2 regions of the Aggregatibacter sp. 2125159857 genome follow, and region 1 is predicted to be linked to the other one. Evidence: riboswitches for the same ligand, from Rfam matches in the RefSeq annotation. Region 1 holds a riboswitch; the other holds the start of a gene.

Evidence for each region. A riboswitch is a leader RNA that binds a small molecule or an ion and turns the genes downstream of it on or off. The one in region 1 is predicted to bind thiamine pyrophosphate.
Region 2: it holds a riboswitch for thiamine pyrophosphate, as region 1 does, so the genes downstream of both, J5X96_RS02600 (ABC transporter substrate-binding protein) here and thiD (bifunctional hydroxymethylpyrimidine kinase/phosphomethylpyrimidine kinase) in region 1, are expected to answer to the same signal.

What each region holds. Positions count from the first base shown of each region.
Region 1 covers NZ_CP072548.1:1,892,011-1,908,133, reverse strand. Annotated here, with positions in the region: gene J5X96_RS09305 (DUF5358 domain-containing protein) at 1-405, opposite strand, end outside; gene glnA (glutamate--ammonia ligase) at 548-1,957, opposite strand; gene typA (translational GTPase TypA) at 2,265-4,127, shown strand; tRNA gene J5X96_RS09290 (tRNA-Ile) at 4,251-4,327, shown strand; tRNA gene J5X96_RS09285 (tRNA-Cys) at 4,485-4,554, opposite strand; gene bioB (biotin synthase BioB) at 4,747-5,751, opposite strand; gene thiQ (thiamine ABC transporter ATP-binding protein) at 5,797-6,444, opposite strand; gene thiP (thiamine/thiamine pyrophosphate ABC transporter permease ThiP) at 6,428-8,071, opposite strand; gene thiB (thiamine ABC transporter substrate binding subunit) at 8,080-9,084, opposite strand; gene thiD (bifunctional hydroxymethylpyrimidine kinase/phosphomethylpyrimidine kinase) at 9,106-9,915, opposite strand; TPP riboswitch at 10,043-10,130, opposite strand; tRNA gene J5X96_RS09255 (tRNA-Gln) at 10,240-10,314, opposite strand; tRNA gene J5X96_RS09250 (tRNA-Gln) at 10,353-10,427, opposite strand; tRNA gene J5X96_RS09245 (tRNA-Leu) at 10,456-10,540, opposite strand; tRNA gene J5X96_RS09240 (tRNA-Met) at 10,546-10,622, opposite strand; gene uspA (universal stress protein UspA) at 10,935-11,360, shown strand; gene alaS (alanine--tRNA ligase) at 11,573-14,197, shown strand; gene csrA (carbon storage regulator CsrA) at 14,337-14,522, shown strand; partial or broken gene J5X96_RS09860 (phosphomannomutase CpsG) at 14,618-14,883, shown strand; gene galU (UTP--glucose-1-phosphate uridylyltransferase GalU) at 15,040-15,930, shown strand; gene cpxA (envelope stress sensor histidine kinase CpxA) at 15,998-16,123, opposite strand, start outside.
Region 2 covers NZ_CP072548.1:485,727-501,849, forward strand. Annotated here, with positions in the region: gene J5X96_RS02535 (Tex family protein) at 1-1,227, shown strand, start outside; gene J5X96_RS02540 (DUF2301 domain-containing membrane protein) at 1,733-2,239, opposite strand; gene lpxH (UDP-2,3-diacylglucosamine diphosphatase) at 2,232-2,963, opposite strand; gene J5X96_RS02550 (1-acylglycerol-3-phosphate O-acyltransferase) at 3,072-3,824, shown strand; gene J5X96_RS02555 (multicopper oxidase domain-containing protein) at 3,825-5,237, shown strand; gene J5X96_RS02560 (Slam-dependent surface lipoprotein) at 5,408-6,193, shown strand; gene J5X96_RS02565 (surface lipoprotein assembly modifier) at 6,266-7,699, shown strand; gene J5X96_RS02570 (YhdT family protein) at 7,721-7,996, shown strand; gene panF (sodium/pantothenate symporter) at 7,993-9,444, shown strand; gene fic (protein adenylyltransferase Fic) at 9,450-9,995, shown strand; gene prmA (50S ribosomal protein L11 methyltransferase) at 10,008-10,892, shown strand; gene cpdA (3',5'-cyclic-AMP phosphodiesterase) at 10,974-11,798, opposite strand; gene nudF (ADP-ribose diphosphatase) at 11,856-12,479, opposite strand; gene J5X96_RS02600 (ABC transporter substrate-binding protein) at 12,666-13,721, opposite strand; TPP riboswitch at 13,805-13,907, opposite strand; tRNA gene J5X96_RS02605 (tRNA-Met) at 14,162-14,238, shown strand; gene J5X96_RS02610 (long-chain fatty acid--CoA ligase) at 14,361-16,123, opposite strand, start outside.

The sequences.
Region 1 (16,123 bases):
CGCATTTCTGCGTAAAACGTTACATTGCGCTTTATCTAAGTCATCCACTTTATCTAATTTGAATTTTTTATATTGATAAATGGCGTAATTCATAGATTTTTCATCACTTTGAATAATTTTGACATATTTCTCGCCGATAATTTTTTCAAGCGGATAGAAAAGTACATATTGTGAATGAATATACGCATCTTCTTTCGGAAAATGTTGTTGTAAAATCCGTGTTAAGTTCGGGTAAATACATTGCTCAACCTGTTTGCTGTCAAACGCCCAGCGTTGTGCATCCGCATCTGACAAATAATAACCTGCGCCGGCATATTCCGCTGGGATTGGTGCCTCTTTTGAGGAAAAAAGGCCACAACCGACCAAGCAGAATGACATTGTCAAAATAAGGTATTTCTTTAACATAATGACACCTTTAACGTGAGTTTAATATTGCGTTTCCGTGAAAAAGATCGCCCTATTCGTGGCGATTTCATGTTGTTACGATAATCGTTATTGTCGTTAGAATAAAACGACGCCTCGAAAATATTCAAGGCGCGTTTTCAAATTAGTAGTACATTTCGAACTCGACCGGATGTGGTGTCATGTTCAAACGTTCAACTTCCTTGCGTTTTATGCCAATGAAGGCGTGAATGAAATCTTTTGTGAAAACATTGCCTTGTGTTAAGAATTCGAAATCCTTTTCTAAGGCGTTTAATGCTTCTTCTAATGAACTTGCGACAGCAGGAATATCTTTTAATTCTTCCGGTGGCAAATCATAGAGGTTTTTGTCCATGGCATCGCCCGGACGAATTTTATTCACCACGCCATCTAAGCCAGCCATTAATAACGCCGCAAAGGCTAAATACGGATTGGCAAGCGGATCCGGGAAGCGAGCTTCCACACGAATAGCTTTCGGACTGGTTACGGCAGGAATACGAATGGACGCCGAACGGTTACTTGCGGAATACGCCAATAACACCGGTGCTTCAAAACCCGGCACCAAACGTTTATAAGAGTTGGTGCTTGGGTTGGTAAAGGCGTTTAACGCTTTTGCGTGTTTGATAATACCGCCGATGTAATAAAGTGCGGTCTCTGAAAGACCTGCATATTTGTCTCCTTGGAAAATATTTTTGCCGTCTTTGCTCAAGGACATATTACAGTGCATGCCCGAACCGTTATCACCGGTAATCGGTTTTGGCATGAAACAGGCGGTTTTACCATATTCCTTTGCCACATTACGCACGATGTATTTATAAATTTGGGTTTCATCCGCTTTCAACGTTAACGTATTGAACTTGGTCGCAATTTCATTTTGACCGGCAGTGGCGACTTCGTGATGGTGCGCTTCAATCACCAAGCCCATTTCTTCCATTAACAAACACATCTCGGAACGAATATCATGTGCCGTATCAATCGGCGCCACCGCGCAATAGCCGCCTTTTTTCAGCGGACGATAGGCATTGTTGCCGTTTTCATAACGCTTGTTGGTGTTCCACGCGGCTTCAACATCATCCACTTGATAAGAATTGCCGTTCATCGACACATCGAAACGTACATCATCAAAGAGGAAAAATTCCGGTTCCGGTCCGAAGAACACTTGATCCGCCACACCGGTGGAACGCATATAATTTTCTGCACGAAGTGCGATAGAACGCGGATCACGATCATAGCTTTGCATGGTGGTCGGTTCAAAAATGCTACAACGGAGGGATAAAGTTGGAATCTGTGCAAACGGATCGACAACGGCGGTTTCTGCAATCGGCATTAAAAGCATATCGGCTTTATTGATCGCTTTCCAACCCTCTACAGAGGAACCGTCAAACATTTTGCCGTCTTCAAATAAATCCTCGTCAACCAAACTCACAGGTAAAGAAACACCATGTTCTTTGCCTTGAATATCGGTAAAACGAAGTAACACAAATTTGATGTCATTTTCTTCAATGAGTTTAAACACATTGTCAATCGCGTTAGACATACTAGTAAATCCTCTAAGACGTGGGTTAATTAAGATAAAATGGGAAAAAGAATGCGTATAAAAATAGCATATTCTGGCCTGATTTCATAAAAGTATTTGATTCATTCACTTGAATTTTCTTCATCAAACGCCTTTTTTATTTTTCATAAAACCACCGTTTTATTGTTCAAATTTTCTCCCATTTATTCATAGCAGACCCTCAGAAAAAGTTGTATAATCTGCGCCTTTCGCATTTTTGGCACTAACTAAAAGTGCGGTCAGAAAATTACCTATTTTTTTATTATTAGCTTAGGCTTAAGAATTCTCAATGACAGATCAAATAGACATTAACAAACTGCGTAATATCGCAATCATTGCCCACGTTGACCACGGCAAAACAACTTTAGTGGATAAATTATTACAACAATCCGGCACATTGGAAGCCTCCCGTAGCGGTGATACCGATGAGCGCGTCATGGACTCTAACGATATTGAAAAAGAACGCGGAATTACCATCTTGGCAAAAAATACCGCCATCAATTGGAACGGCTACCGTATTAATATTGTGGATACTCCGGGACACGCAGACTTCGGTGGTGAAGTTGAACGCGTACTCTCCATGGTGGATTCCGTATTATTGGTGGTGGATGCCTTTGATGGCCCTATGCCACAAACCCGTTTTGTGACGCAAAAAGCCTTTGCTCACGGCTTAAAACCGATCGTGGTCATCAACAAAGTTGACCGTCCGGGCGCACGCCCTGACTGGGTGGTGGATCAAGTGTTCGATTTATTCGACAATCTTGGCGCCACTGACGAACAGTTAGACTTCCCGATTATTTACGCCTCCGCCTTAAATGGCGTTGCCGGTTTGGAGTACGACGAGTTAGCTGCCGATATGACCCCTTTATTTGAAGCTATCGTCAAATACGTTGAACCACCAAAAGTGGAACTTGACGCACCGTTCCAAATGCAAATCTCCCAACTTGATTACAACAATTATGTGGGCGTTATCGGTATTGGTCGTATTAAACGTGGTACGGTGAAACCTAACCAAAGCGTGACCATCATCGACAGTTTCGGAAAAACCCGTACCGGTAAAATCGGTCAGGTATTGGGACACCTTGGATTACAACGCTACGAAGAAGACATTGCCAGCGCAGGCGACATCGTGGCGATTACCGGCCTTGGCGAGCTCAACATTTCCGATACCATTTGCGACATCAACAACGTAGAAGCCTTACCGGCATTAAGCGTTGATGAACCAACCGTCACCATGTTCTTCTGCGTTAACACCTCACCGTTCTGCGGTAAAGAAGGGAAATACGTGACATCTCGTCAGATTTTAGAGCGCTTAAACAAAGAGCTTGTGCATAACGTAGCATTGCGCGTAGAAGAAACCCCAAACCCGGATGAATTCCGTGTTTCCGGTCGTGGTGAATTGCATTTATCCGTGTTAATCGAAAATATGCGCCGCGAAGGCTACGAATTAGCCGTCTCCCGCCCGAAAGTTATCCTTAAAGAAGTGGATGGACACAAACAAGAACCGTTTGAACAAGTCACCATCGACATTGAAGAGCAACACCAAGGCGCGGTAATGGAAGCTCTTGGTATCCGCAAAGGTGAAGTAAAAGACATGGTGCCGGATGGTAAAGGACGTACGCGTTTAGAATATGTCATCCCAAGCCGTGGCTTAATCGGTTTCCGTAACGAATTCATGACCATGACTTCCGGTACCGGATTGCTTTACTCCAGTTTCAGTCATTACGATGATGTGAAACCGGGCGAAATCGGCCAACGTAAAAATGGTGTATTGATTTCCAATGCGACAGGTAAAGCCTTGGCTTACGCGTTATGGGGCTTGCAAGAGCGCGGCAAACTGATGATCGATCACGGCGCCGAAGTGTACGAAGGTCAAATCATCGGTATTCACAGCCGTTCTAACGACTTAACCGTGAACTGCTTACAAGGGAAAAAACTCACCAACATGCGTGCTTCCGGTAAGGATGATGCGATTGCGTTAACCACACCAATTAAATTCAGCCTTGAACAAGCCATTGAATTTATTGATGATGACGAATTGGTGGAAATTACCCCGCAATCTATCCGCATCCGTAAAAAATTATTAACGGAAATGGATCGTAAACGTGCTAACAGAACAACAACCAGCACGAGCACACATCAATTCGTTTAAAATCTAAAAAGTGCGGTGCGTTTTTCAAAAGTTTTGTAAAACGCACTGCACTTTTTTCGGCTAAAAATCTTGTCATCCTAGACTTTAACGACAAAATTCTCTATAATCCGCAACGCTTTTTCTGCCCCCATAGCTCAGTCGGTCAGAGCAGTCGACTCATAATCGATTGGTCACAGGTTCAAGTCCTGTTGGGGGCACCACTTTCGCTATACCACATCATTTTATTTCCCTCAAAAACCCAAACGATAGATAAAAAATCTACTGCACGGCATCCCCCGAATCACCGTAGCGTGCAACTTGTTGCACGAAATCGAAGAAAAGGCGATTGACAAAATTATATTGAAACAAAGGTTGTAACGCGCTGTGGTGGGAGTTGAACCCACAATACCGCGATTGCTCGCTGACTTACCATTAGTCTACACAACGCATTACTGTGCACTACCCTATATACCACCTAAAACAAAGTCAAATGCATTTATTAATCTCTATCAACACCACAGGGCGAGTAATCGTCCTATTTTTTGCGATACATAATAAACCTAAACAAATTACCTGTTTTTATGTTTGATTTAATCATATATTGCAGATTGCATGGTATGCGTTAAATCTCTGCGAGTCATTAACGTAAACGCTTGTTCTCTTCCGTCTCCGGCTCTAAATCGAGTTTTTCCATCAATAAACGGTCGCCGTCTTCTTCCGGGTTACCTGTCACAAGCAGTTTGTCGCCGTAGAAAATGGAGTTAGCCCCCGCCATGAAACACATTGCTTGCATTTCTTCACTCATGCCTTGGCGGCCGGCAGATAGGCGGACGTAACTGTTTGGCATGGTAATGCGTGCTACGGCAATGGTGCGTACAAATTCTGTCCAGTCCAAATCTTCTGCATCGGCAAGCGGTGTACCTTCAATTTTGACTAATTGGTTGATTGGCACGGATTCCGGTTGCGGATCCAAATTCGCCAAGCTGGCAATGAGTCCTGCGCGTTCTTTGCGGGTTTCATTCATGCCCACAATCCCGCCGCAACACACTTTTAAGCCGGCTTTGCGTACTTTACCTAAGGTGCTGATACGATCGTCAAAACGGCGTGTACCAATCACTTCGCTGTAATGTTCCGGTGCAGTGTCTAAGTTGTGGTTGTAGTAATCCAAGCCCGCGTCTTTTAATTCTTCCGCCATGCCATCTTGCAATAAGCCAAAAGTCCCACACGTTTCCATACCGAGAGATTTCACCGCTTTGATAATTTCTGTTACTTTCGCGATGTCTTTCGGTTTTGGTCCACGCCATGCGGCGCCCATGCAAAAACGACCTGCCCCACGCGCCTTCGCGATTTTGGCTTTCGCCACTATGTCTTCCACGTTTAATAATTCTTGATTTTGGACGCCTGTATGGTAACGCGCCGATTGCGGGCAATAACCACAATCCTCCGGACAACCGCCGGTTTTAATCGACATTAAGGTAGAAAGCTGAATCGCACGTGGATTGAAATTTTTGCGATGAACTTGTGCCGCACGATAAACCAAATCTAAAAATGGGGTTTCAAATAGGGCTTCTACTTTGCACACCGACCAATATTCTGCGGTTGGATGCGGTGTGATGGAGTAAATTTGTAAGGTACTGGTTGACATAGGTCTCCTTAAGTAAAACAAAGTAAATAAAAAGTGCGGTGCATTTTAAGCGCATTTTTCTTGCTGGCTTATCCGACCATTTTCAATACGAAGCATACGATCCACTTTGCCCGACAGCTCTGACGGTTGATGGGTCACAAGCAACAATGTTAGGTTTTTACTGTGGCAAAGTTCATCAATCAAATTGAGCATTTCCAGTCTCAATTCCGGATCGAGCGCAGAAAACGGTTCGTCCAACAATAAAATCGGTTTGTCGCGCAATAAACAACGCGCTAATGCGACCCGTTGTTTTTGTCCGCCCGACAAACTGTTCGGCAAACGGGATAAAAAGGATGTTAATCCTACCGCATCAGCAACCCGTTCGATCTGATCTTGCTCAAGTGCGGTCAATTTTAAGCTTGTTTTTAACCCCAATGCCAAATTTTGTTGCACGCTTAAATGCGGAAATAAATTATTCTCTTGAAACAACATGGACACAGGCCGCTCATACGGCGCACTACAGGTATGGTTTTCACCGTTTAACCAAATCTTGCCTTGTGTCGGCAACACAAAACCGGCAATTAAATTTAACAACGTACTTTTACCCGCACCGCTTGGCCCAACAATGGCAATACGCTCCCCTGCCGCCACTTGCAAATCAAACCTCATCGGCAGTGCATCATCAGCTAAAAATACGTTATCTAAGCGAATCATGTTGTTCCTTTTGATGTTCAATTAAGGCGAAAATAGCGCCGCATAATAACAGCAAAATACCGGCAGTGACAGCGGCCTCTTGGTGACGATAACTGCCTAATTGTTGATATAACAAATGCGGCAACGAAGTAAATTCTTGGTTACCGAACAACGCAATCGCCGTGAAATCCCCTAAGGAAAGGGCAAATGCCAAGGCAAGCGCATAGTTTATCGGTGTACGAAGTGCATGCCATTCAATCAGACGAAAACGTTGCCAGCCAACAATGCCAAGGGAATTACACAAGCGTTCGTAATACAACATATTGTTGTTGAATGGCTCAGTCAAAATGCGCAGCACGAAAGGCATGGCACTCAAGGCGTTACACGCAACGACAATGGCAAATAAATGGGCATTGGTAAAATCCACGTCACGCAACAATAAAAATAACCCCATCGCCAATACCAAAATGGGAATTGCCAAGATCACCATGCCGGCATTGAGAATAAATTGCGCTGTTTTTACATAATAGAGCCATTGCAAACGGCGTGATAATAACAACAATGCCACCGCCATGAGCAATGCCAGCAAAGCGGACGCAGGCGCAATAGTTAACGAGTAGGTTAAGGCTTTCCACAGTTGCGGATTGTGCCACGCTGTCAGCCATTTGCCTGATGTCAGTGCGCTAAACAAAATATTTAACAACGGTGACAACATAAAACACACAAAAACGCCGAGTAAAAAAACATGGAAAAATTTGACCGCACTTTTCGATGGGCTCAGCCAACGATATGGGCTGCTTAACGTGGTTTGTGAAGCGTTATTGAACAGACTGCTAAACGTAAATAGCAACAAACAAAACACAAACTGCAATAAGGCAAACACAGCTGCTTTCGGCAAATCAAATTCAAATAAAATCGCCTGATAAATCGCCGTTTCTAGCGTGGTATATTGCGGCCCACCACCTAAGGTAAGCACCACCGTAAAACTGGTAAAACAGAGCATGAAAATCAAGCTGAAAGTCGGCAACATCTGCCGACGCAGTGCATACCATTCCACCAATCGCACAAAACGCCAACCACGAATATTCAGTTGAGCTGCCAGCTGATGCTGTTCATAAGGAATGCTTTCCAAACTTTGTAAAAACAGTTTGGTTGCCAGCGGGATGTTAAAGAAAAGATGCGCAATTAAAATCCCCGACAAGCCGTAAATGCTGCCCGTCCAAGTGCGGTCAAAAAAATGCAAGAGTTGTGCAATCCAACCGGAGGCGCCATAAATGCCAATTAAGCCGAAAATCGCCACCAACACCGGCAACACAAAAGTCAGCGACATGATTTTCAGCAAAAAGGCTTTGCCGACAAATTCCACATAATAAAAAGCGCGAGCGAGTAGCACGCCGAAGAACAGGGATAACAACGCAGAAAGCAACGCTTGCCCAAAGCTAAAAGCAATAACATGATGCAAATAGCGATCGGCAAAGAACTGTTGCCACTGAAATTCAGTGCCCTGCGCCAACACGGCACGCATGGCAAAGCCATAAAGCAACGAAATAAGCAAAATAACGCTAACTCCGCCCACATAATGACGCGGGCGGAATTGCGGGCTAGAAAAAAATAAGCGGGTAAACAATGAACGAGACAACCAAAACATCGTTCAAATTATTTAGTTAATGTGGTTTGCCATTGATGAATCCAACTCCGCAACATTTCCGGGCTAACATTGGAGGTATTCAAGAAAGACTGCTTCAACACATTTTCTTTTAGGGCATCAAAGTGCGGTTCAACCGGCGCTTGGATCACCGGGAACATCACGTTTGCCGTGACAATCTGTTTTTGCGCTTCCTGTGTCACCAAAAAATCCATGAAGTGATCAGCACATTGATTTTTATGCTCCGCGATTCGCGCAGCCAATTCCACTTGCATCACATTGCCTTCAGCAAACGTGGTTGCCGCATAATTCTCTTTATTTTCAAATAATTGGTGATATAACGGCGAAGTGGTGTAACTTAATACGACATCCGCCTCCCCTTTCAGGAATGCGCCGTAAGTGTCAGACCAGCCCTTGCCCACTGTAACTGTGTGTTTGGCAAGTTGTTGCCAGGCTTGTGCCACTTGGTCTGCTGAATAAACCGTATTCATCCACACTAACAAACCACGTCCCACGCTGCTGGTGCGCGGATCTTGATAGATCACTCGTAAATCTTCCCGCTCTACCAATTCTTTCAGGCTTTTCGGCGGATTTTTCACTTTATTTTTGTCATACACAAAGGCGTAAGTACCGAAATCGTAAGGCAAGAACGTGTTATCCGTCCATTGATTTGGTAAAGAAAGCTGGCTTAAGTCGATGCTATTTGAATCAAATAATTGGCTTTTTTTCGCTTCATCCAACACAAAATTATCCAAGCCTAAAACGATATCCGCTTTGGTTTTATGCCCTTCCAGACGCACGCGGTTAAACAACGTGCCGCCGCTTTCAAATGGCATATAATTCACTTTGCAAAGTGGGAATTGCTGTTCAAATGCTTGTTTTACTTTCGGGCCGGCGCCCCAATCAGACGTAAAAGAATCGTAAGTATAAATATTCACGGTTTCTTCATAATGATTCGCCAATGCCATACCGGTGTATAAAGAAAGTGCGGTCAAAATTAACGTTGTTTTTTTCATGTGTCTGTTCCTCAGTCTAAATTACATTTTATTTTGATAAGCCCAATGATTGGTCGGCCCATGTCCATGGCCGATATTTAACGGATGGCTAATTGCCGCAGTAATGTAGTCTTTTGCGGTTTTAATTGCCTGTTCGACGGAAACGCCTTTGGCAAGCTCCGCCGTCATACAAGCGGAGAACGTGCAACCCGTACCATGGGTTTGCGCTGTCGCATAACGTGGGCTTTCTAAAGTAAATTGAGCGTCAGGGGTAAAAACCCAATCGCGGCATACCGCACTTTGCGAATGCGCGCTATGCCCGCCTTTAATCACTACGGTTTTCACACCACGTTCCTGTAAAATTTGTGCTGCTTTTTGCGCCGTTTGATCGTCAATGACCTCCACGCCTGTCAGTGCCTTGGCTTCCGGCAAGTTCGGCGTAATCACATCTGCTAACGGCAATAAAAATGTATTCAAAAAATCGACCGCACTTTGTTGCAACAATGGCGCACCGCCTTTGGCGATCATGACAGGATCTAACACCAACGTGCCGAAGTGATACTGCTTTAATGCCTCAGCGACACATTCGATAATCTCTGCTGTGCCTAACATACCGATTTTAAAGGCGCTAATCGTGAAATCATCAGCAATCGCTTTCAGCTGGCTTTGAATGGTTTGAAGAGGAATGGCGTGAATATCAAAGACGCCTAAGGTGTTTTGCGCCGTGACGGCCGTAATCACAGAAGTACCAAACACGCCACGCATTTGAAAGGTTTTTAAATCAGCCTGAATGCCGGCACCACCGCCGCTATCTGACCCGGCAATGGTCAACGCCTGCGCGACTTTACTCATAACGTTCTCCGCCATTTACCGGCACAGAACGACAAAACGCATATTGCATCATTGTTCCTTTTTTAATGAAAAAAGATAATCAGCAATAATGACGAATGAAGAAGATGTGGAGAAAAAGAAAGGAAGTATGATTTTCTCGTTAGTTTCCTACGTCAGTATTAACTGTATCAGGTTCACGGGTATGATCTCAGCACAAAGCACCCCGACTAATAACGGGGTTCAGTCTATCTATTTTGCTAAGGAAGGGCAAGGGATTTATCAAGATCACATCAACGATAGCTTGTTGAAAACTAAGCGTATGGGAAAATAAGATGAAAGTGTGTATGGCTGGGGTACTAGGATTCGAACCTAGGGATGCCGAGATCAAAACCCGGTGCCTTACCGCTTGGCGATACCCCAATAGAATATTAATAAGAAATGAGAGTTTGAAAATAGTATGGCTGGGGTACTAGGATTCGAACCTAGGGATGCCGAGATCAAAACCCGGTGCCTTACCGCTTGGCGATACCCCAACAACTATGTTGATATCAATGAAATAAATGGTGCGGGACGAGGGACTTGAACCCACACACCTCGCGGCGCCGGAACCTAAATCCGGTGCGTCTACCAATTTCGCCAGTCCCGCAACTATGGTGGCTATGACGGGATTCGAACCTGTGACCCCAACATTATGAGTGTTGTGCTCTAACCAACTGAGCTACATAGCCATTCATTTGCATTATCTCATTGACTTTGCGCGGCGTATTATGCGGATATTGCTTTTGCTCGTCAACTCTTTTTTTATGAAAAAAACTATTTTTGGCGCATTCGAATAGAGATTAAGCAAATCGTATTAGTTTTGTTCATTGCAGGCAGATAACTGACCTTATTTTAGAGGAGATTCAAAGCGGTAAGGTTGTTTTTAGTTAATTAAAAATCAATGTTTTTCTCAAAATGTGATCTGACGCATATTTTTTCCTATATGACGGTGCTATTATGTGAATGACAAAAAATAACCCTGATCAGATAAGGAGTCGATTATGTACAAACATGTATTAGTTGCAGTAGATCTTTCAGAAGAAAGTCCGGTTCTTTTGAAAAAAGCCGTTGGTGTTGCACGGCGGCATGATGCGAAATTATCCATCATCCATGTAGATGTGAACTTTTCGGATCTTTATACAGGTTTGATCGATGTCAATATGGTCTCCATGCAGGATCGGATTTCCAGCGAAACTCAACAAACATTGTTGCAATTAGCTGAACAAGCAGGGTATCCGGTGAGTGAGAAATTAAGTGGGAGTGGTGATTTAGGGCAAGTTCTATCAGATGCGATTGAACAATATGATGTGGATTTGCTTGTGACCGGACATCACCAAGATTTTTGGAGTAAGTTGATGTCTTCAACTCGTCAAGTGATGAACTCCATTAAGATTGATATGCTTGTTGTTCCTCTTCGTGAAGAATAATTGTTAAAGCTCACCTGTTATTAAAGGCAGAAAAAAATAACCGCACTTCACGAAGTTAGAGCGTAAGTGCGGTTTTGTTTTCTTCATTTTTAAGAAAAGAGAAATGGTTTCGTAAAAAGTTTTTCTATAAATATAAAAAATATGCAAGAATAGGAAGTTACGCAGTAATTTGTAAATAGTTAAGTAAAGACGTTAAAGTTTAAGGCTTATAAATGAAAACAACAGCACAAATTCGACAAGCATATCTGGATTTCTTTCATAGTAAAGGACATCAGGTTGTAGAAAGCAGTTCTCTCGTTCCGGATAATGATCCGACATTATTATTTACCAACGCCGGGATGAACCAATTTAAAAATGTTTTTTTAGGATTAGAAAAACGCCCTTATACCCGAGCAACCACTGCACAACGTTGTGTGCGTGCCGGGGGGAAACATAACGATTTAGAAAATGTGGGCTATACCGCAAGGCACCATACTTTCTTTGAAATGTTAGGAAACTTCAGTTTCGGTGATTATTTTAAACAAGATGCGATTCATTACGGTTGGGAGTTTTTAACCTCTCCACAGTGGTTAGGGTTACCGAAAGAAAAATTATGGGTGACCGTGTACGAAACCGATGATGAAGCCTATAACATTTGGCATAAAGAAATCGGTATTCCGGCAGAACGCATTATTCGTATCGGTGACAATAAAGGTGCGCCTTATGCTTCGGATAACTTCTGGCAAATGGGTGATACCGGCCCTTGTGGTCCTTGTACGGAGATTTTCTACGATCATGGTGATCATATTTGGGGGGGGCCTCCGGGATCTCCTGAAGAGGATGGTGACCGTTATATTGAAATCTGGAACATCGTGTTCATGCAATTTAACCGCCATGCTGACGGCACAATGGAGAAACTTCCAAAACCATCCGTGGATACCGGTATGGGCTTGGAACGAATCAGTGCGGTATTGCAACACGTCAACTCCAACTATGATATTGATATTTTTAAAACCTTAATTGCCAAAGTGGCAGAGTTAACCGGTGAGAAAGATTTAGCCAATAAATCATTGCGTGTTATTGCCGACCATATTCGTTCTTGCGCTTATTTAATTGCTGACGGTGTCGTGCCTTCCAATGAAGGTCGTGGTTATGTGCTTCGCCGTATTATTCGTCGTGCCGTACGTCATGGGCATTTACTCGGTGCAACAGAAGCATTCTTCTACAAACTCGTCCCAACACTGATTGATGTGATGGCAGAAGCGGGTAAAGAAGTGAAAAAACATCAAGCGACAGTGGAAAAATTCTTGCGCTTGGAAGAAGAACAATTTGCTCGCACCTTAGAGCGGGGTTTGACCTTGTTGGATGAAGCGTTGGCCAACGTAAAAGAGAATATCTTGTCCGGTGAAGTGGCGTTCAAGTTATATGATACCTATGGTTTTCCACTGGATTTAACTGCAGATGTTTGCCGTGAGCGTGGTATTGCGATTGATGAAGCAGGTTTCGAGCGTGAAATGGAATTGCAACGCGTTCGCGCACAATCGGCAAGCCAATTCGGCATGGACTATAACAGTGTAATCCGTGTTGACGGGACAACCCGTTTTGAAGGGTATACCGAGTCAGAAACACTGGCAAAAGTGACCGCACTTTTCCATGAGGGAAATCCAGTGGAATCGATTTCAGCAGGTCAAAGTGCCGTAGTTATTTTAGATAATACGCCGTTCTATGCAGAATCCGGTGGACAAATTGGAGATATCGGTCGTTTAGAAGGCAATGGTTTTTGTTTTGACGTAAAAGACACTCAAAAATATGGTCAGGTATTTGGTCATATTGGTGAACTCACACAAGGGAGTTTATCTGTTGGGCAGTCTGTAAATGCAGTGGTTGACGATGTTCGCCGTCAACGCATTTCGTTAAATCACTCCGCAACACACTTGTTGCATGCTGCATTACGTCAAGTATTAGGTGAACATGTCGCGCAAAAAGGTTCACTTGTTTCCGATACGTTATTACGTTTTGACTTTGCTCAACATGAAGCAATTAGCAAAGCACAGTTAGCTGAAGTTGAACGTATTGTGAACCAGCAAGTGAGAGCAAATAATCCAATCCAAACCGACATTATGGAGTTGGAAGCCGCAAAAGCAAAAGGTGCGATGGCGTTATTCGGCGAGAAGTATTCCGAACAAGTTCGTGTCTTAACGATGGGTGATTTCTCTATTGAGTTGTGTGGTGGTATTCATGCAAAACGCACGGGAGATATCGGATTATTTAAAATCGTCACAGAAACCGCTGTAGCAGCAGGTATTCGCCGAATTGAAGCGATTACCGGCGAAACGGCGATTGAATGGTTACAACATCAACAAACTTTATTGAATCAAAGCGCCGAATTACTGAAATCGGACGTGAATTCCGTTACGGATAAGATTTCTCTGTTGCAAGATAAATGTAAGAAAGTTGAGAAAGAGTTACAAACATTAAAAGAAAAAGCTGCACTTCAGGCCGGTAATGACTTAGCGCAAAGTGCGGTCGAAATTAATGGTGTTTCTGTGATTGTGCAGCAACTTGATGGTATTGAAGCGAAGTCTTTACGCGCAATGGTTGATAGCCTGAAAAATCAATTAGGCTCTGCCGTCGTGGTGTTTGCTTCCGCATTGGATGAAAAAGTTAACTTAATTGTTGGCGTAACTCAGGATCTAACAGCCAAAGTGAAAGCCGGTGAGCTTGTGAATTTAATGGCTCAACAAGTTGGTGGTAAAGGCGGTGGTCGACCTGATATGGCGATGGCTGGCGGTACTGAACCGCAAAATATCAACAAAGCATTATCTGTTTGCTCTGATTGGTTAAAAGCAAATTTATAATCTTTGTTTCCTGTTAATTAATCGTCGGCACTTATGATGTCATAAGTGCCAAAGTACAAAGTATTGTTTAATGTTTTATAGGGATGTTGGAAGCAAAATAGGGAAGTTGGAAATAAACTATAAAAGGTGAGGAGTTTATATGCTGATCTTAACCCGTAAAGTTGGCGAGAGCTTGCTCATCGGCGATGATGTTTCTATCACGATTCTTAATATACGAGGCAACCAAGTAAAAATTGGCGTACAAGCCCCGAAGGATGTTTCTGTTCATAGAGAAGAAATTTACCAGCGTATTCATCAAACTAAGGATGAAAACAAAGTATCGTAAATTTTATTTTATGAGCAGTTGAAGTAAGTCGGTTATAAGTCAATTGACTTACCAAAGGCGTGTAATGCCTATGTTTGTTCAAGTGAACTTTATAGGATATTGTTTATCGTATAGGTCGTGTATATGGGTGGCTTTTTAGGCTCAAAATTGTTGTCGTTGCCGGTGATGTTCGTTTAACGAGTGAAGAACTAAAAAATACGGTAACAAATGGATTATTGAATTCCGGTGTTAATGTAATTGATTTTGGTGAAACGGGGACAGAGGACGTCTATTTTGCTACATCATTTTGAAAAACAATGGCGGTATTAAACTGACTATAAACAACAATCCGACAATGATATCGGACTTAATCGTCATGCGTTAATCGTAGTGTGGATGTATTCCTTTCATAAGGTAAATTAACACTCAACTTGCAAACGAAAGATACGCTTTATTTCGCCAGTAGAAATTCATAAAAAACTTACCGCACTTTTTTGAAGTGGAAAGGTGCGGTCTTTTTATATTAAGGAAAATAAATATGAAAGCAATTATTCCTGTGGCCGGCTTAGGCACACGTATGTTGCCTGCAACAAAGGCAATTCCAAAGGAAATGTTAACGCTGGTGGATAAACCACTTATTCAGTATGTTGTTAATGAATGTGTTGCTGCAGGTATTAAAGAAATTGTATTGGTTACTCACTCTTCTAAAAATGCTATCGAAAACCATTTTGATACCTCTTTCGAGTTGGAAACGATGTTAGAAAAACGGGTAAAACGCCAGCTCTTGGAAGAAGTCCGTTCTATTGTGCCAAAAGATGTCACCATTATGCATGTTCGCCAAGGGAATGCAAAAGGCTTGGGGCATGCGGTATTATGTGGTCGTCCGTTAGTCGGAGATGAGTCTTTTGCGGTGATCTTGCCTGATGTGTTATTGGCGGAATTTTCAGCTAATCAGAAAAAAGAAAACCTCGCGGCCATGTTAAAACGCTTTAATCAAACCAAAGCCAGTCAAATTATGGTCAGCCCTGTTGCACTGGAGGCTGTAAGTAGCTACGGTATTGCTGACTGTGGCGGCGTTGAAATTCCACCGGGTGAAAGTGCAAAAATTAATAGCATTGTGGAAAAACCGAGTGTTGATGATGCGCCATCTAACTTAGCGGTCGTGGGGCGTTATGTTTTCTCTGCAGCAATTTGGGATTTACTGGAAAAAACGCCGGTTGGCGTTGGTGATGAAATTCAATTAACCGATGCGATTGATATGTTAATTGAAAAAGAAACGGTGGAAGCGTTCCATATGACCGGCATTTCCTATGATTGCGGCGATAAAATTGGGTATATGAAAGCCTTCGTAGAATATGGCTTACATCACAATAAACTGGGTGATGAGTTTAAATCTTACTTAAAAGCATTGACTTCATCATTTCAATAAGCCGTCTTGTTTCGTCTAAATTGATTTATCCTGAAGATACTTAACCCAATCTGATGCCCGTTGTCAATTAAGCATCAGATTGGGTTTTGTTATTTGTCGTAGCAGAATTTACTTCGCCGAGCCAAAGAGGAATACTTAAGGTGACGGCCAGTCCACCTAACCGACTTCGATTTGCCCAAACACGTCCATGATG
Region 2 (16,123 bases), 590 kb from region 1:
ATGGAGCGTGCGATGTTATCTATTTTCCAATTAATTAAACAACACAACGTGGAATTGATTGCTATCGGAAATGGGACCGCCTCTCGTGAGACAGAGCGTTTCGCCAAAGACGTGATTAAGGAAATTAAAGAACATAAACCACAAACGGTGGTGGTGAGCGAAGCGGGTGCTTCTGTCTATTCCGCTTCCGAATTGGCTGCGCAGGAATTTCCGGATTTGGATGTATCCTTGCGTGGCGCCGTGTCCATTGCCCGTCGTTTGCAGGATCCGTTGGCAGAATTGGTGAAAATCGAGCCGAAAGCCATTGGCGTGGGGCAGTATCAACATGATGTGAATCAAAGCCAATTAGCGCGTAAATTGGATGCGGTGGTGGAAGACTGTGTAAATGCCGTAGGTGTGGACTTAAACACCGCCTCTGTGCCGTTATTAGCCCGTGTAGCGGGGATGACTAAAACGATTGCTCAAAATATTGTGGTATATCGTGATGAAAACGGGCGTTTTGACAGTCGCGAGCAACTGAAAAAAGTCCCGCGTTTAGGCCCGAAAGCCTTTGAACAATGCGCCGGGTTTATGCGTATCGCTGCAGGCAACAATCCGTTAGATGCATCGGGTGTACATCCGGAAGCCTATCCTGTGGTGGAAAAAATTCTGCAAGCAACGGAACAATCGATTCAGGATTTAATGGGCAATGCAGGCTTAGTGCGCCAGCTTGATGCAAAACAGTTTACCGATGAGCAATTTGGTTTACCGACTGTTCAGGATATTTTCAAAGAATTGGAAAAACCGGGACGTGACCCGCGCGGTGAATTTAAAACCGCAACCTTTGCTGAGGGCGTGGAAGAAATCACAGATTTGAAAGCCGGCATGATCTTAGAAGGTACGGTAACCAACGTGACTAATTTTGGTGCCTTTGTGGATATTGGTGTACATCAAGACGGCTTGGTTCATATTTCTTCCATCAGCGATAAATTTGTGGAAGATCCGCATAAAGTGGTGAAAACCGGCGATGTCGTGAAAGTGAAAGTATTGGAAGTGGATGTGGCGCGTCGTCGTATTGCATTAACTATGCGTTTAGATGAAAGTGCGGTGAAAAATGATGGCAAATCTGACCGCACTTTATCCGCAAAATCGCGTTCTGATAATGCTCGTCAAGACCGTAACAATTCGCGAGCAAATAATGCAATGGGCAATGCTTTTGCGGATGCGCTGAAGAATTGGAAGAAGTAACGCCTAGGACGGCAAGAAGGCTAATCAGTTGATTAGCCTGTTTTTTTATTATAGCCAGCCAAAGTCTGGCTATAAAAACCATACGCTATGCGTATGGAGCCAAATAGCTTAAGCGATGAACAGAAAAAAATCCTCGCGATATAATGAACAAGGCTGACAACCAAAATTCAACATATAGGAGGATTATTTACCCCTCGTAGCGTGCAACTTGTTGCACGAATGATTAAAGCATTAACCTCGATGCGTAATTCACGATTTTGTGCGTAGCGTGCATCTTGATGCACGACCAAATTACACACAAAACATTATTTAACTCTTTCGGGTATTCACGATTTCGTGCAACAAGTTGCACGCTACGATTCACTAAAATAGTGATATGAAAATAAACACGGTTACCTGTTTTCACAAGCCCCTTGAGTGGCTTGTGAAGTATAGGTCCTTATAGGAGAGCCTAAAAACCGCACGTTTTACGTGCGGATTGTTATTTGTGTGTTGGAGATAGGAATTACACCTGATATTTCGTTTTATCGCCAATGTCAAAATGCAACGGCATGCGCCATTTTTGAATGCTTAATAGCAAAATGAGAATACCGGTCACAAAGCATAATAAAGTGCTTAACCAAGTGATATTGAATAATAAGGCAAACCATAACACCGCAAAAAATATCGGTTGTAGATTTAAGGCAAAGACACGGAAGCAAAAATATTCTTTATAACTTAATCCGCCGAGCACCAAAAATGCTGCGCCCAGCGCTAGTTGCGGAAACTCTAACACTTGGCAGAGCAAGCCCACCCACATGGCAAATTGAAAAATATAACGGAAGTTTTTCATATATAAATGCACGCAAGCGGCACATAAGGTCGCTGCGATAAGCAAACCAACGTGTGCGGTTGCGGGATACCAAGGCAGCATAAACAACATTGGAACAGCAAGAACGAAGCCCAAGCGATAAATGATTACGGTTGCGTAATCCCAACCATCCATAGGCGATTTAATATGTGGATCAGCCATTTTTTCTCCTTAACGTATCATTAATAAATTCGATTGAATGGGGCGTGACTTCTAAAAGGGAAGCGGTTTCTCCCCAATCACCCAGCACGATACGATGAAAGTGCGGTGGAATTTCATGGTGTTTTTGACGGTGCGTATGTCCGTGAATCATTTGCGTTACATGAAATTGCACAAACATTTGCTGCACAAAAACGGCATTCACATCCATGATTTCCGTCGATTTTAATTGTTTATCTTGGCGGCTTTTCGCGCGAATTTTCTCTGCAATTTTTAACCGCACTTTTAACGGTAAATGTAAGAACAGCCACTGGCGCCATTTTTGATGAACTTTTTTGCGATATTGTTGATATTTCACATCGTCTACGCAAAGGGTGTCGCCGTGACATAAAAGGGTGGGGGTGCCGTATAAATCAATGACTTGATAAGTTGGCAGTAACGTCAGCCCGCACGCCTTGGCAAATTTTTTACCAATCAAAAAATCCCGGTTACCATGCTGGAAATAGCATGGCACGCCTTGTTCTGTCAGATGTCTGATGAGCTGTTGCACTTCGCTGATGAGATCGGATTGTTCATCATCGCCAATCCAAAAATCAAATAAATCGCCCAAAATATAGAGTTTTTCTGCTTCTGGCGCTTGTTCTTGCATAAATTGACGAAACAGGGCGAATAAGTGCGGTCGATTTTCGGAGAGATGTAAATCCGCAATAAAATAGGTTTTTTGCATAGCAATTCAATTAAAAATTTTTTGATTAGATTAGCACATTTCATCGTTATGAATACACTTAACGGGCTAATTTCGTTATACTTACGCAAATTTTTAAGAGGCTTTATCATGCTAAAAATCGCCAGAATTTTCATCATTGTGATTTGTTGTATTCTGATTTGTATCCTGGGTACGCTTTATTCCTTCATTCGTTTCCGTAATCCGAGTAATGTGGGCATTTTTGCCCGTTGGTTTGGACGGTTACATCCACTCTTTGGGCTGAAAGTGGAACATCGTTTCCCGGCGAATGCCGATAAAGTGGGTCGTTGTATTTATATCGGCAACCATCAAAATAACTACGATATGGTAACCATTTCTTACATGGTCATGCCTCGTACAGTGAGCGTCGGCAAGAAGAGTCTGATTTGGGTGCCGTTTTTCGGGATTTTATATTGGGCAACGGGCAATATTTTTCTCGATCGTGATAACCGTTCTAAAGCGCATAACACCATGTCGGAATTAGCGCGTCGTATTAATGAAGATAATCTGTCCATTTGGATGTTCCCGGAAGGAACACGCAGTCGCGGACGCGGGTTATTGCCGTTCAAAACCGGAGCATTCCACGCTGCGATTGCCGCCGGCGTACCCATTGTGCCGGTCGTTTGCTCGACAACCCATAATAAAATCGATTTAAACCGTTGGGATAATGGCACGGTGATTTGTGAAATGCTGGAACCTATTGATGTGTCCGGCTACAGCCGTGAAAATGTGCGCGAATTAGCGGAATATTGTCATGATGTGATGCAAAATCGCATTGCGGAATTGGATCGTGAAATCGCACAAAAAGCCATTGAACAGAAAAACGAGAATAAGCAGGCCTAAATGAAACATTGCTCCCGTCGTCAGCTGTTGAAAACAACCTTATTTTCCACCGCACTTTTTAGTGTACCGGTGCCCTTGCTGGCGGCAACACGCCCGGCATTGACAATTCCGCCGCTGTTTGAGGCACGGCGAGGCAAGCCAATTTTTCTGAATATGCAAAATACCCAAGCACCGCTATTGTCCGGAAAACGCACGGAAGTCTGGGGCTTTAACGGCAGTTATTTAGGGCCAACCATTAAAATTAAGAAAGACGATTTTGCCAAACTGAATTGGAAAAATAATTTACCGCAATTTGTCGCGATGAATATCCAAGGTTTGCAAGCCTCGAGCGAGTTGCTCGGTGGCATTGCGAAAAACTTACAAAAAGGCGAAACCTGGTCACCGATCATTCCCATTACGCAAGCGCCGTCCACCTGTTGGTATCATGCCTGCACCCTTGCCAGCTCAGCGTATCAAACGTATCGTGGGTTAGTTGGATTATGGATTATCGAAGATAAAGAAAGTTTGAAATTGGGATTGCCACAAAAATATGGTGTGGACGACATTCCGTTGATTCTCCAAGATATGCAACTGAACGGTGAGGGCGCGCAACTCTTCCAACAAAATCAAGGCAGTTTTGTCGGTGAGCGTTTGTTTGTTAATGGTCAAGAAGCGCCTTATCTCACGGTACCACGCGGCTTAGTGCGCCTACGTCTCCTTAACGCCTCGCTTTCCCGCACCTATGAATTACGTTTTGATGACGAGCGGGAATTTACGCTCATTGCACAAGATCTCGGTTTCTTGCCGCAAGGTCAAAAACGCAATGTCGTTACACTCGCGCCAAGTGAGCGTGTGGAAATTTTGGTGGACTTAAATGACGGTGAAAATGTGAGTCTCATTACCGGTAAAAAACGCGGTATTTTAGATAACATCAGTCATTTCTTTGGTTCTGACGGTGAGTTAATTGATAATCGCATTTTAGAACTGCGTCCGGAAGGCCTTGCCGGCGCCTTTGAGAAAAAAGAACAGACTTGGCAATTTAACACGGATGCGCCGAGTTTGCTGTCGGCTAACGTTCAACAAGAACGCACGTTTTATCTGGATACCAACAATGCCACCATAAACCAAAAACGCTTTGATCCGCGCCGCTTGGATGTTTCCGCAACACTCGGTAGCGTAGAACGCTGGCACCTCAGTGCCTCCTCTCCGGTCGGTTTTAATGTGGTCGGCGCAAAATTTATTGTCGAATCTGTGAATGACAAGCCGTTAGCACAAAACGAAATCGGCTGGAAAGATAGCGTACTCATCAATGGAAACCTGTCTCTTTTAGTGAAATTTGAAAATACGTCCTCCAATAATTATCCGTTCACGTTTGGTGCGTCTGATTTAATGTTGGCAGACAAAGGCTGTATGGGATTGATGTTGGTGCAGTAGTCTTCTTTAAGGATGTTTTCTTTACATTTTATTTACATAAAGAGACTTCATTTTTGAAATTGATATGCTATAGTCAGCCGGCTTTGATGTTTTACGCCAAGCAAATGGTCGATATGCATCGTTTTTTGCATTCGTTTAACTTTTAAATCTTATTACTTAGAGGTCCTTTTATGAAGAACGCTATTGTAAAATTCAGTTTAACGGCATTAGCCGCATTCACGTTAGCTGCTTGTGGGAGCAGTGGTGGTAGCAGTGATAATACTGCTGCACCAAGCAATGAACAAAAAACACAGGCAACGCCATCTAAAACCAATTTGCCAACACAAAATTCAACTAAGGCAAATCAAACCGTTACAGGTTCAGCTTTTGTTATCTCTGAACAAGATAACAAGGTTCAAGTCAAAAATGTTAAATTCAATAACGCAAATATAAATCAATTAGAGGTTGATGGCCAAACGATTACACTTACTTACCCTGGCATTTACGCAGGTAGCTGGCAACGTATAAATAATACAGCCGTATGTTGTGGTAAGTATGCCAATGTCCGTATGGGCGTATCTTTAAGCAAGGGTCCGACTGAGAAAGATATTCTGTTCTATAATGGTGCTCCAACCCAAAATATGCCTGTAACCGGTTTGGCGTCGTATAAAGGCGATAGTATTATTTCGTCAGATGATATTAGCGATGATTCTGATGCGGTAGCCGGTCAATCTTCTTTTGATGTTGATTTTGGTGCGAAGACGCTAAGCGGTTCTATTACAGCCAACAATGTACCAACCATTAATATTAGTGCGAATATTTCCGGTAATAGCTTTGAGGGCACGGCTAAATCGACAAAATTGACTGATGGCGCAGTTGAAGGTAAGTTTTATGGCAATAATGCGGTAGAATTAGGCGGCTTGGCAAAAGCAAATGATAATTCATGGGGCGCCGGTTTTGTTGGTAAGAAACAGTAATCTCCCCGAGTGAACAATAAAGCAAGCCATGTGCTTGCTTTATTTATTTGAATATATGGTTAAAACGATATGATGAAATTACCCTTATCTTTTGGAATTGCGATTGGCGTATTCGTGTCTGCTTCAGCAGCGGCAGAAATTGCTGCACCAAAGAACGCATCGCCTGAAGAACATTTAAAGCTGGCGAGCCCTCAATTGCCTCAACATGACGTTGTAGAGACCTCCACTTCAAAAGAACATACCCTGTCTATTACAAAAGAAGAACTTGCCAAACGACCGGATTTGATTATCCGTGGCCTGATTCCGGCATTGCTACAAAGCCATGCGGAGGCAGTGGCATTGTTGTTGCCCTTATACAAAAATTTGCCACAACAAGATCCTTTTTTGGTGGCTTGGGGCGAGGCTATGATGGCAACGCATCAAGGGAATTATGCCTCAGCGGTGCAGCAATATCGTGAATTATTTGCAAAACATCCTGAAGTTTTACCATTGCGTTATCAATTAGCCCATGCGTTATTTTTGAATAACGATAATGAAGCGGCGAAAGATCAATTCCAAAAACTTCGTGCGGAAGTGAATGATGCCTCATCGCAGCAAATGATCGATCAGTATTTAACCGCAATTAACCAACGAGATCAGTGGAAAATCAACGGCGGCATCAGTTTCTTAAATGAATCCAATATTAATAATGCGCCAAAAGCCGGCACCCGTATTGGTGCGTGGAAAGCTTGGGAGCGAGAACAGGCGCATGGGCTGTCTTATTATGTCGGAGCCGAAAAAAAATGGTCGTTGCCTCATCAGTTTTTTGCGAAACTGGTTTTAGATGGGCAAGGCAAATATTATTGGGATAACAAAAAATATAACGAATTTAATGCCCGAATCGGTGCAGGCCTGGGTTATCAAACGGCAAATACTGAACTTGCCTTAGTGCCTTTCACAGAACGACGTTGGTATTCCGGTGGATCGTCCGGCAGTGATGCCATGAAACAATATTCTAAAAATTCCGGTGTGCGTGTTGATGTGACCCATTGGCTCAATAAATCATGGCAAATTTCGACCGCACTTGAATATGGTGAGCAGCGTTATGCCACGCGTAAACATTTAAATGGCAATAATTATTTGTGGTCGAATACGCTCTTATTTTTACCTTACAGCGGACAATATTGGTATATCGGTGCGGATTATAATCGCGAAAATACACGTGATCGTGATAATGCCTATCAACGTAAAAACGTGCGTTTAGGTTGGGTGCAAGAATGGCCGTTGGGCATTTCCAGTCGTCTTTCTGTCGCTTATGCAAGACGAGCGTATAAAGGGGAAGATTTACTTGGCATTCGTCAAAAAAACAAGGAATATCAAACCAATGTCACTTTATGGCATCGTAACGTGTATTTCTGGGGTATTACGCCGAAAATTACCTGGTCGTACCAAAAAAATGACAGTAATCATCCGTTTTATCGCTATGATAAAAATCGGATTTATTTAGAAATGAGTAAAACGTTTTAATCATGGATTGAGGCAACGATCATGACGTTACAACAACGCTATCAACAAGCAACAAAGGAAGCCCGTTGGGCATTAGGTTTAACCCTGCTTTATGTGATTGGGTGGTGCTTATGTGCTTACTTGCCGAAAGGCACACAAGGTCCTATTGGCTTTCCGCTGTGGTTTGAACTTGCCTGTATTTACCTGCCGATGCTGTTTATTGTGGTGGCGTATTGGTTGATTAAAATTGTGTTTCAAGATATTCCGCTGGATGTGGAACAGAAAAATCAAGATATGACAATGGAGCGTCATCAATGAACCTAGGGATTATTTTTCCGCTCGTCATTTATTTAGCCTTTGTCTTCGGGGCGGCGATTTATGCTTATGTGAAACGTCAAAAAGGCGGGGATTTTCTTTCCGAATATTATGTCGGTAACCGTTCTATGACGGGCTTCGTGCTCGCTATGACGACTGCCTCCACCTATGCCAGTGCGAGTTCTTTTATCGGTGGCCCCGGTGCGGCGTATAAATACGGCTTAGGCTGGGTTTTGCTTGCCATGATCCAAGTACCGGCGGTGTGGTTGGCGCTTGGTGCGCTAGGGAAAAAATTTGCCTTGCTTTCACGCGAAACTAACGCCTTGACCATCAATGATTTATTGCTTTATCGCTATAAAAACAAATATTTAGTGTGGATTGCCTGTGTTGCGTTGTTGATCGCGTTCTTTGCGGCGATGACCGTGCAATTTATCGGTGGCGCCCGTTTGTTGGAAACTACCATCGGCATTCCTTACACCCAAGCCTTGTTAATTTTCGCTTTAACCGTGGGGATTTATACCTTCATCGGTGGTTTCCGTGCCGTGGTGTTAACGGACACGATTCAAGGTACTGTCATGATTCTCGGCACGATAGTGTTATTGGTCGGCGTGATTTATCAGGTAGGCGGCGTAGAAAGTGCGGTCAAAAAATTAACTGAAATTGACCCAAGCCTCGTCAGCCCGTACGGACCAAATGAGATGCTGGATTTCCAATTTATGGCGTCCTTCTGGATTTTGGTTTGCTTCGGTGTGGTCGGCTTGCCGCACACGGCCGTGCGTTGCATGGCGTTTAAAGACAGCAAAGCCCTGCACAATGGTATGTTGATCGGCACGATCGTGTTGACGATTATCATGTTCGGTATGCACTTGGCAGGAGCATTGGGGCGCGCCATCGTGCCGGATTTAACGGTGTCGGACAAAGTGATTCCGACCCTGATGTTACAAGTGTTGCCGCCGATTGTCGCGGGGATTTTCCTTGCAGCACCAATGTCGGCGATTATGTCCACGGTAGATGCACAACTGATTCAATCGTCTTCTATTTTTGTAAAAGACTTGTATTTGGCGGCAAAACCACAGGCAGTGCAAAATCAAAAACGGATTGGTCGAATTTCCTCCGTTATTACGTTAATTTTGACCGCACTTTTAATTTTCGCTTCTCTTAATCCGCCGGATATGATCATTTGGCTGAACCTGTTTGCCTTTGGTGGACTTGAAGCCGCATTTTTGTGGGTTATTGTTCTTGGACTTTACTGGGACAAAGCCAATGCTTACGGTGCGGTTAGCTCCATGTTGGTTGGCTTGGTTTCGTTTATTTTATTTACCCAATTTGGTATTAAACTTTTTGGCTTCAACCCGATTGTGCCAGCGTTAGTCTTCGGCTTAGCGGCATTTTTGATGGGGAATAAAATTGGAGAGAAGCGCCATTCAAAGTGCGGTGAAAATGACAGGTAAAATACATGAAAAAAATCGATCAAAAAAGCTTAGAAAATGCTTACCGCTTGTTTGAAACGAATGATATTCAGCAAATTGAAGTGGGAACAACACGGGGATTGCAGCAAATTCACCGCTATTTATTTCAAGATTTGTATGATTTTGCCGGCGTGATTCGAGAACAAAATATTTCCAAAGGCAATTTTCGTTTTGCTAATTCGTTGTATTTAAAAGAAGCCTTGGGCAAAATCGAGCAAATGCCGGAAACGACATTTGAAGAGATTATTAATAAATACGTTGAAATGAATATTGCGCATCCTTTTTTAGAGGGCAATGGTCGTTCAACAAGGATTTGGTTGGATTTAATCTTAAAGAAAAATTTAGGCAAAGTCGTAAATTGGCAAAATGTCGATAAAACCTTGTATTTGCAGGCAATGGAGCGTAGTCCGATTAATGATTTAGAAATCCGTTTTTTATTGCAAAATAATTTAACGGGTGATGTGGATAATCGTGAAATTATTTTTAAAGGCATTGAGCAATCCTACTACTACGAAGGTTATGAAAAAGAATAAAAGGATAAACACATGGCTTGGATTCAAATTCGCCTAAACAGTACTAACGAAAAGGCAGAGCAAATCAGTGATTTTTTAGAAGAGATCGGATCGGTGTCCGTCACCTTCATGGACAGCCAAGATACGCCGATTTTTGAACCGTTACCGGGAGAAACACGGCTTTGGGGTAACACGGACGTGATTGCTTTGTTTGATGCGGAAACCGATATGAATGTGGTGGTGGATGCACTTAAACAGGCGAACCATTTAGAGGAACATACCGCCTATAAAATCGAACAAATCGAAGACAAAGACTGGGAGCGCGAGTGGATGGATAATTTCCATCCAATGCAATTCGGTAAGCGTTTGTGGATTTGCCCAAGTTGGCGCGACGTGCCGGATCCGAATGCCGTGAACGTGATGCTTGATCCGGGCTTGGCGTTTGGTACGGGGACGCACCCGACCACCGCGCTTTGTTTGGAATGGCTTGATAGTTTAGATTTAAAAGATAAAACGGTGATCGACTTTGGTTGTGGTTCCGGTATTTTAGCCATTGCGGCATTGAAGTTAGGCGCGAAAAGTGCGGTCGGTATTGATATCGATCCGCAAGCGATTTTAGCCAGCCGCAACAATGCGGAACAAAACGGTGTGGCGGATCGTTTGCAACTGTTTTTATCCGATGCAAAACCGTCGGACTTGAAAGCCGATGTGGTGGTGGCGAATATTCTGGCGGGGCCGTTAAAGGAGCTTTACCCGGTGATTAGCCAGTTAGTGAAACCCAACGGAGATTTAGGCTTGTCGGGCATTTTAGCTACACAAGCGCAATCCGTGTGCGATGCCTACGCCGAGCGTTTTGTGCTCGAGCCGGTGGCAGAGCGCGAAGAGTGGTGTCGAATTACCGGTAAGTTAAAGGCATAATGCGTAATAAACGTCAGTAGGTGATAAAAAAGTGCGGTGGAAAAATATCACGTTTTTTCACCGCACTTGGTTTTTGAGAGGCTAGTAACCGCTTTCCTGAAAATTCGGCAAGAATGAAGCCTGCTGAATCCGCTTGACGCGGGTCTCAATACGCCCGTCTGCATAGAGCTCGATTTCACGCCAGCCCGGCTGAAGGGTATCAAGCGTAAAGCTGTTGCAGTCCGGTTTAAATTGCACACAGGTGGAAGGGGTGGCCATGACACGGTAGCCATGCCATGTGCTATCTGCCTGTTGATGAATATGACCATATAATAGGGCTTTAACGCGTGGAAATGGCGCTAACACGCCGGCTAATTCATGAGGATTGCGCAAATTATGCTGATCCAACCAAGCTGAGCCGGTTGACAGCAAATGGTGATGCAACACAACAAGGGCATAGCGTTGAGGGTGCGCCTCTAACTTTGTTTTTAACCATGCCAGTGTTTCCGGTTCAAGTTGACCGTGCGGCACGCCTTGTACTTGGCTATCTAATAATAGGATTTGCCAATGTTCCCCTAATAAGAGGTGCTTTCCGGCATTGACGTTGCCTTGGGTGAGATGCTCAACCATTTTAGGCTGAAAGTCATGATTTCCCGGAATCCAAAACACCATTTTTTCTAGCGATTTTACATTGTCGCAAAAGCGTAAATAACCTTCATCACTGCCGTCTTGTACCAAATCCCCTGTCGCGAGCACGAGATCATAGGTATAGTGGGCTTGTTGGATCTCAGTGAGTACTTGCGAAAAACTGGCTTGTGTATTAATTCCCAACAATTCCCCGTTGATGTCCTTGAATAAATGAGGATCCGTAATTTGTATAATACGAAAGACCTCTTGTTGGGCGTGATATTGATAGGTATTTAACAAAGTAAACTCCTCATATTAACTGCGCCTAAATGGCCTGAGCTGTCTAAACGCATGGGGTTATCGCCATTGCGTTTTCAGTTGAGGATAATTTAACGCTAACCATTGAAGCCCCATAACGGCAATGCCATTATCAATTTTGCCTTCACAAACCCATTGATAGGCGGTTTCTCGACTAACGACATGAACGCGAATATCTTCATTTTCTTCCGCCAAACCATGCAAACCGCCAACTTGGGTGCTGTCCACTTTGCCGACAAATAAATGAATGCGTTCTAGTACGCCTCCCGGACTATCCCAAACGCTTAAGCAGTGTTGTAGATGGGTGATTTTTGCACCGGCTTCTTCTTCGCTTTCTCTTAATGCGACGGATTCCGGCGTCTCGCCTTCTTCTACCATGCCGGCAATCAATTCTAGAAGCCAAGGGGATTGGTTTGATTTTGGATCGTAAGCTCCAATGCGGACTTGTTCTACTAAAACTACATTATCCAATATCGGATCATAAGCGATGACGGCAGACGCTGCACCTTTGATTAATAACTCACGGGTCACCACACCGCTCCAGCCGCCGGCAAAAAGTTTATGTTTAAATTTCACTTTATTTAGTTTAAAAAAACCGCGATAAACTGTTTCATCCTCTAAAATCTCAATATCCTGTTGAGTAAATTGTTGAAACTGATACATCTTTCTCTCCCTAAATGTTCGCCGGCAGTTAGGATACTTTCATTCTTCCTAAAAAAAAATGGAATTTTGGTTAAAATTTTCGGATCTTTGAAGTTGGTCACAAAACTGGGGAGGCGGAGAGCAACGAAAAAACCATGGTATGGCGTAATGAGCACGTTGCTCTCCCAACGTAAGAATGAGATGAAATTATTTTTCTTCTTGCGTGATTTTAACCCAACGCTCAATGAGGCGTTTGCTTTCTGCATCAGCACCAAAGCGGATGAAGTCAATATCCAATAACTTCAGTTTTGTTGGATCGCTGGCTTTCGGAGACGCCTTAGCGTGAATGTTCGTTGGAATTTGATAAGAATCGGATTCGCGCCATGGAATTTCTTGTGCTTCCGCATCGAGGACGAAATCCACGAAGTGTTTGGCATTTTCAAGATTACGTGCACCCTTGATAATGCTGACCGCACCCAGTGTGTAGCCCACACCTTCACAAGGCAAAATGCCTTTTACCGGTGCGCCTTTGTCTTTTTCACGTACATAACTATGCATAAAGGAAACATCCACACTCACTTCACCGGTGGATAAATTACCGGTGGCTAAACCGCTCTTGGAATATTGCGCCACGTTCGAATTGAGTTTTTTCAAGTAATCAAAGGCTTTTTCTTCACCCCAAAGTTGCACTAATGTCGTCAGAAAAGAATAGCCTGTGCCGGATACGCGGGGATCGGCATATTGAATTTGATTTTTGAATTCTGGTTTGAGTAAATCGGCAAAGCATTTCGGTTCCGGAATATTGAGCTGTTTTAATTTTTCCGTATTCACACCGATGGCAACTTCCATTAAATAGATAATTGACGTGTAGTCGCCTCGTTCATCCATTAATTTTTTGAACTGTGGCATGATGTCTTTTTGTAATGGGGAGCGATAAACTGCCAGCAAGCCTTGATCAGCGGCTTGTAGGTGCGGTTCAAAGGTGCCGCCAAACCACACATCTGCCTGTGGATTGTCTTTTTCTGCCTTGATTTTACCCAGCACGGTGCCGGTGCTGTTGCGTACAAATTGGGTGTCAACATGATATTTTTCGGCAAAGCGTTTCGTGACTTTTTCACAGGTGACATTTTGCACGCTGCAATACACGGTGAGTTTGCCTTCCGCTTGGGCGTTTTGCGTATAAAACAGCATTGGAAGCAAGCAAAGTGCGGTGGTTTTTAAGGTCGTTTTTAAAAGGGAATCATTTTTAGCAAGCATGGTCATTGATCTAATCCTTGATGAGATTGAAAAATAAAACCAGCTAACAACTCAACGGGGGAAATCGGCTGAAAGACGCCGTAGAAGCAGAGTGAAGTGCATTAGTTTCCTACGTCAGTGCTAACTGTATCAGGTTCACGGGTATTTCTCAGCTTCGTTATTTAAGCGAACGAAGCACCCCGACTAACGCGCATTACTATAAAATGTTACTTCGTGTTTGTAAATGTTTTGTTATGTTTCATCTTGTTGTTTTTTCTGAATTTCCTTTTCTTTTTCTGGAGGCAGCCTATGTCTTAACAGACTGTCTCAACAGACCGCGATTAATCAAAAAACGATAAATTCACAGAGATAATGTGTGAATTATGTCCAATTTCAAGCCAGACGCGATTATTTTTCAATTTAAACTTGCAATTTATTTTGAAATGAGTAGAATAGCCCAACTCAATCGCGGGGTGGAGCAGCTTGGTAGCTCGTCGGGCTCATAACCCGAAGGTCGTCGGTTCAAATCCGGCCCCCGCAACCATTTTTCATGATGTAACTTCTTTTTAAGACCTGTTTTGATCTTTTTCAAAACAGGTTTTTTCTTTTCTCGTCTTTATCGCGGCTGGCGTGAATGAATAATCTTTTTACTCACGCCACGCGTTATTAACTATACATCGCCTCAATCTGCGCTTGATAGCGTTGCAAAATAACCTTTCGGCGTAATTTTAAGGTAGGGGTAATTTCTTCCAGTTGCGTGCTGAATGCCTGAGGCAACAACGTGAAACGTTTGATTTGTTCCCACCCGGCAAGTTCTTTTTGTAACTCGTTGATTCGCTGTTCTAACATTTGCAAAATCTCGGAATGTTTGAGCAATTCCAAACGATCTTGATATTTGATGTTGACCTGTTTGGCGTATTCCTCAAGAGCAGCATAGCAAGGCACGATAAGGGCGGAGACATATTTTTTGGCATCAGCAATGACCGCAATTTGTTCGATAAATTTATCTTTGCCGATTTTACTTTCCAACACTTGCGGTGCAATGTATTTGCCGTTGGAGGTTTTCATTAATTCTTTAATGCGGTCGGTGATGTATAAATTGCCCTCGGCATCAAATTCGCCCGCATCACCGGTTTTTAAAAAACCGTCTGCAGTGAAAGCATCGGCGGTTTCTTGTGGTTTTTTGTAATACCCTTTCATCACCATGCCACCGCGCACGAGAATCTCGTTATTTTCGCCAATTCTGACTTCTGCGCCCGGCATTAAGCGACCGATGGAATTGGCGTTAAAGTGGAGATCATCCCAGCAGGAAACCGTCGCGGTGGTTTCTGTCATGCCGTAACCCAGCTTAATGTTTAAACCGATACTGTGGAAAAATAACCCGATCGTCGGTTCTAATTTGGCACCGCCGCAAGGCATCATGCGAATGCGTCCACCGAGCAGTGCACGTAATTTGCCAAGTACCAGCTTGTTGGCGAGGGCATACTGTTGTTTTAACAAAAAGCCGATTTTTTGTCCTTGGGCAAGGGCATCAAAATGTTGACGTCCGACTGCCATCGCCCAATGGAAAATCCATTGGCGTAGTTTGGGAGCGTTGTGCACTTTATCTAAAATGGCCGTATAAATTTTTTCGTAAAAACGTGGCACGGCACACATTAAGGTTGGTCGAATCTCTGTCAAAGCCGACCGCACTTGATTGGTGTCTTCAATGTAACAGTTGGTCGCACCGCGATGGAGCACATAAGCTACCCAAGCGCGTTCAAAAATATGCGATAAGGGTAAAAAGGAAAGAGATACATCGGTATCATCTACTTTCAGCGCCTGATCGTGCGCATTGAGTTGGTGCGCTAAATTCGCGTAATCCAACATGACGCCTTTCGGCTCACCGGTCGTGCCGGAGGTGTAAATCAGCGTAAATAAATCCTCTAAGCATTTGCCATCCAATCGTTGTTGTAATTCCACCTGATATTGCTCATCTGCCATCTCAATAAAGTCTTGCCAATGGCAGGCTTTGACGTGTTCATGCAAATGGAGCGTACTTTTCATTGCCACGATTTTTTCTAGTTTCGGGCATTCATCAACGATTTCCAGCACTTGATCATATTGCTCTTGGTCGCCCACGAAAATGATCTTCATCTCCGCATTATTGATAATGAATTGGGCTTGTTTAGCGGTATTCGTGGCATAAATCGGCACGGTGACGGCACGCACTTGCAATGTACCGATGTCAGTGATTGTCCAACGCGGCATATTGTGTGAAAAAATACCGATTTTATCTTGAATATCAATATGATTTGCTAATAACGCTAAGGAAATTTGGTCAATTTGTTGTTGTAACTCTGACCAAGAAATAGACAACCAATTGTTGTCTTTGAAGTAACGAAGTGCGGTGCGATTTGCCAGCGTTTTTGCTTGGCTACGTACACGGT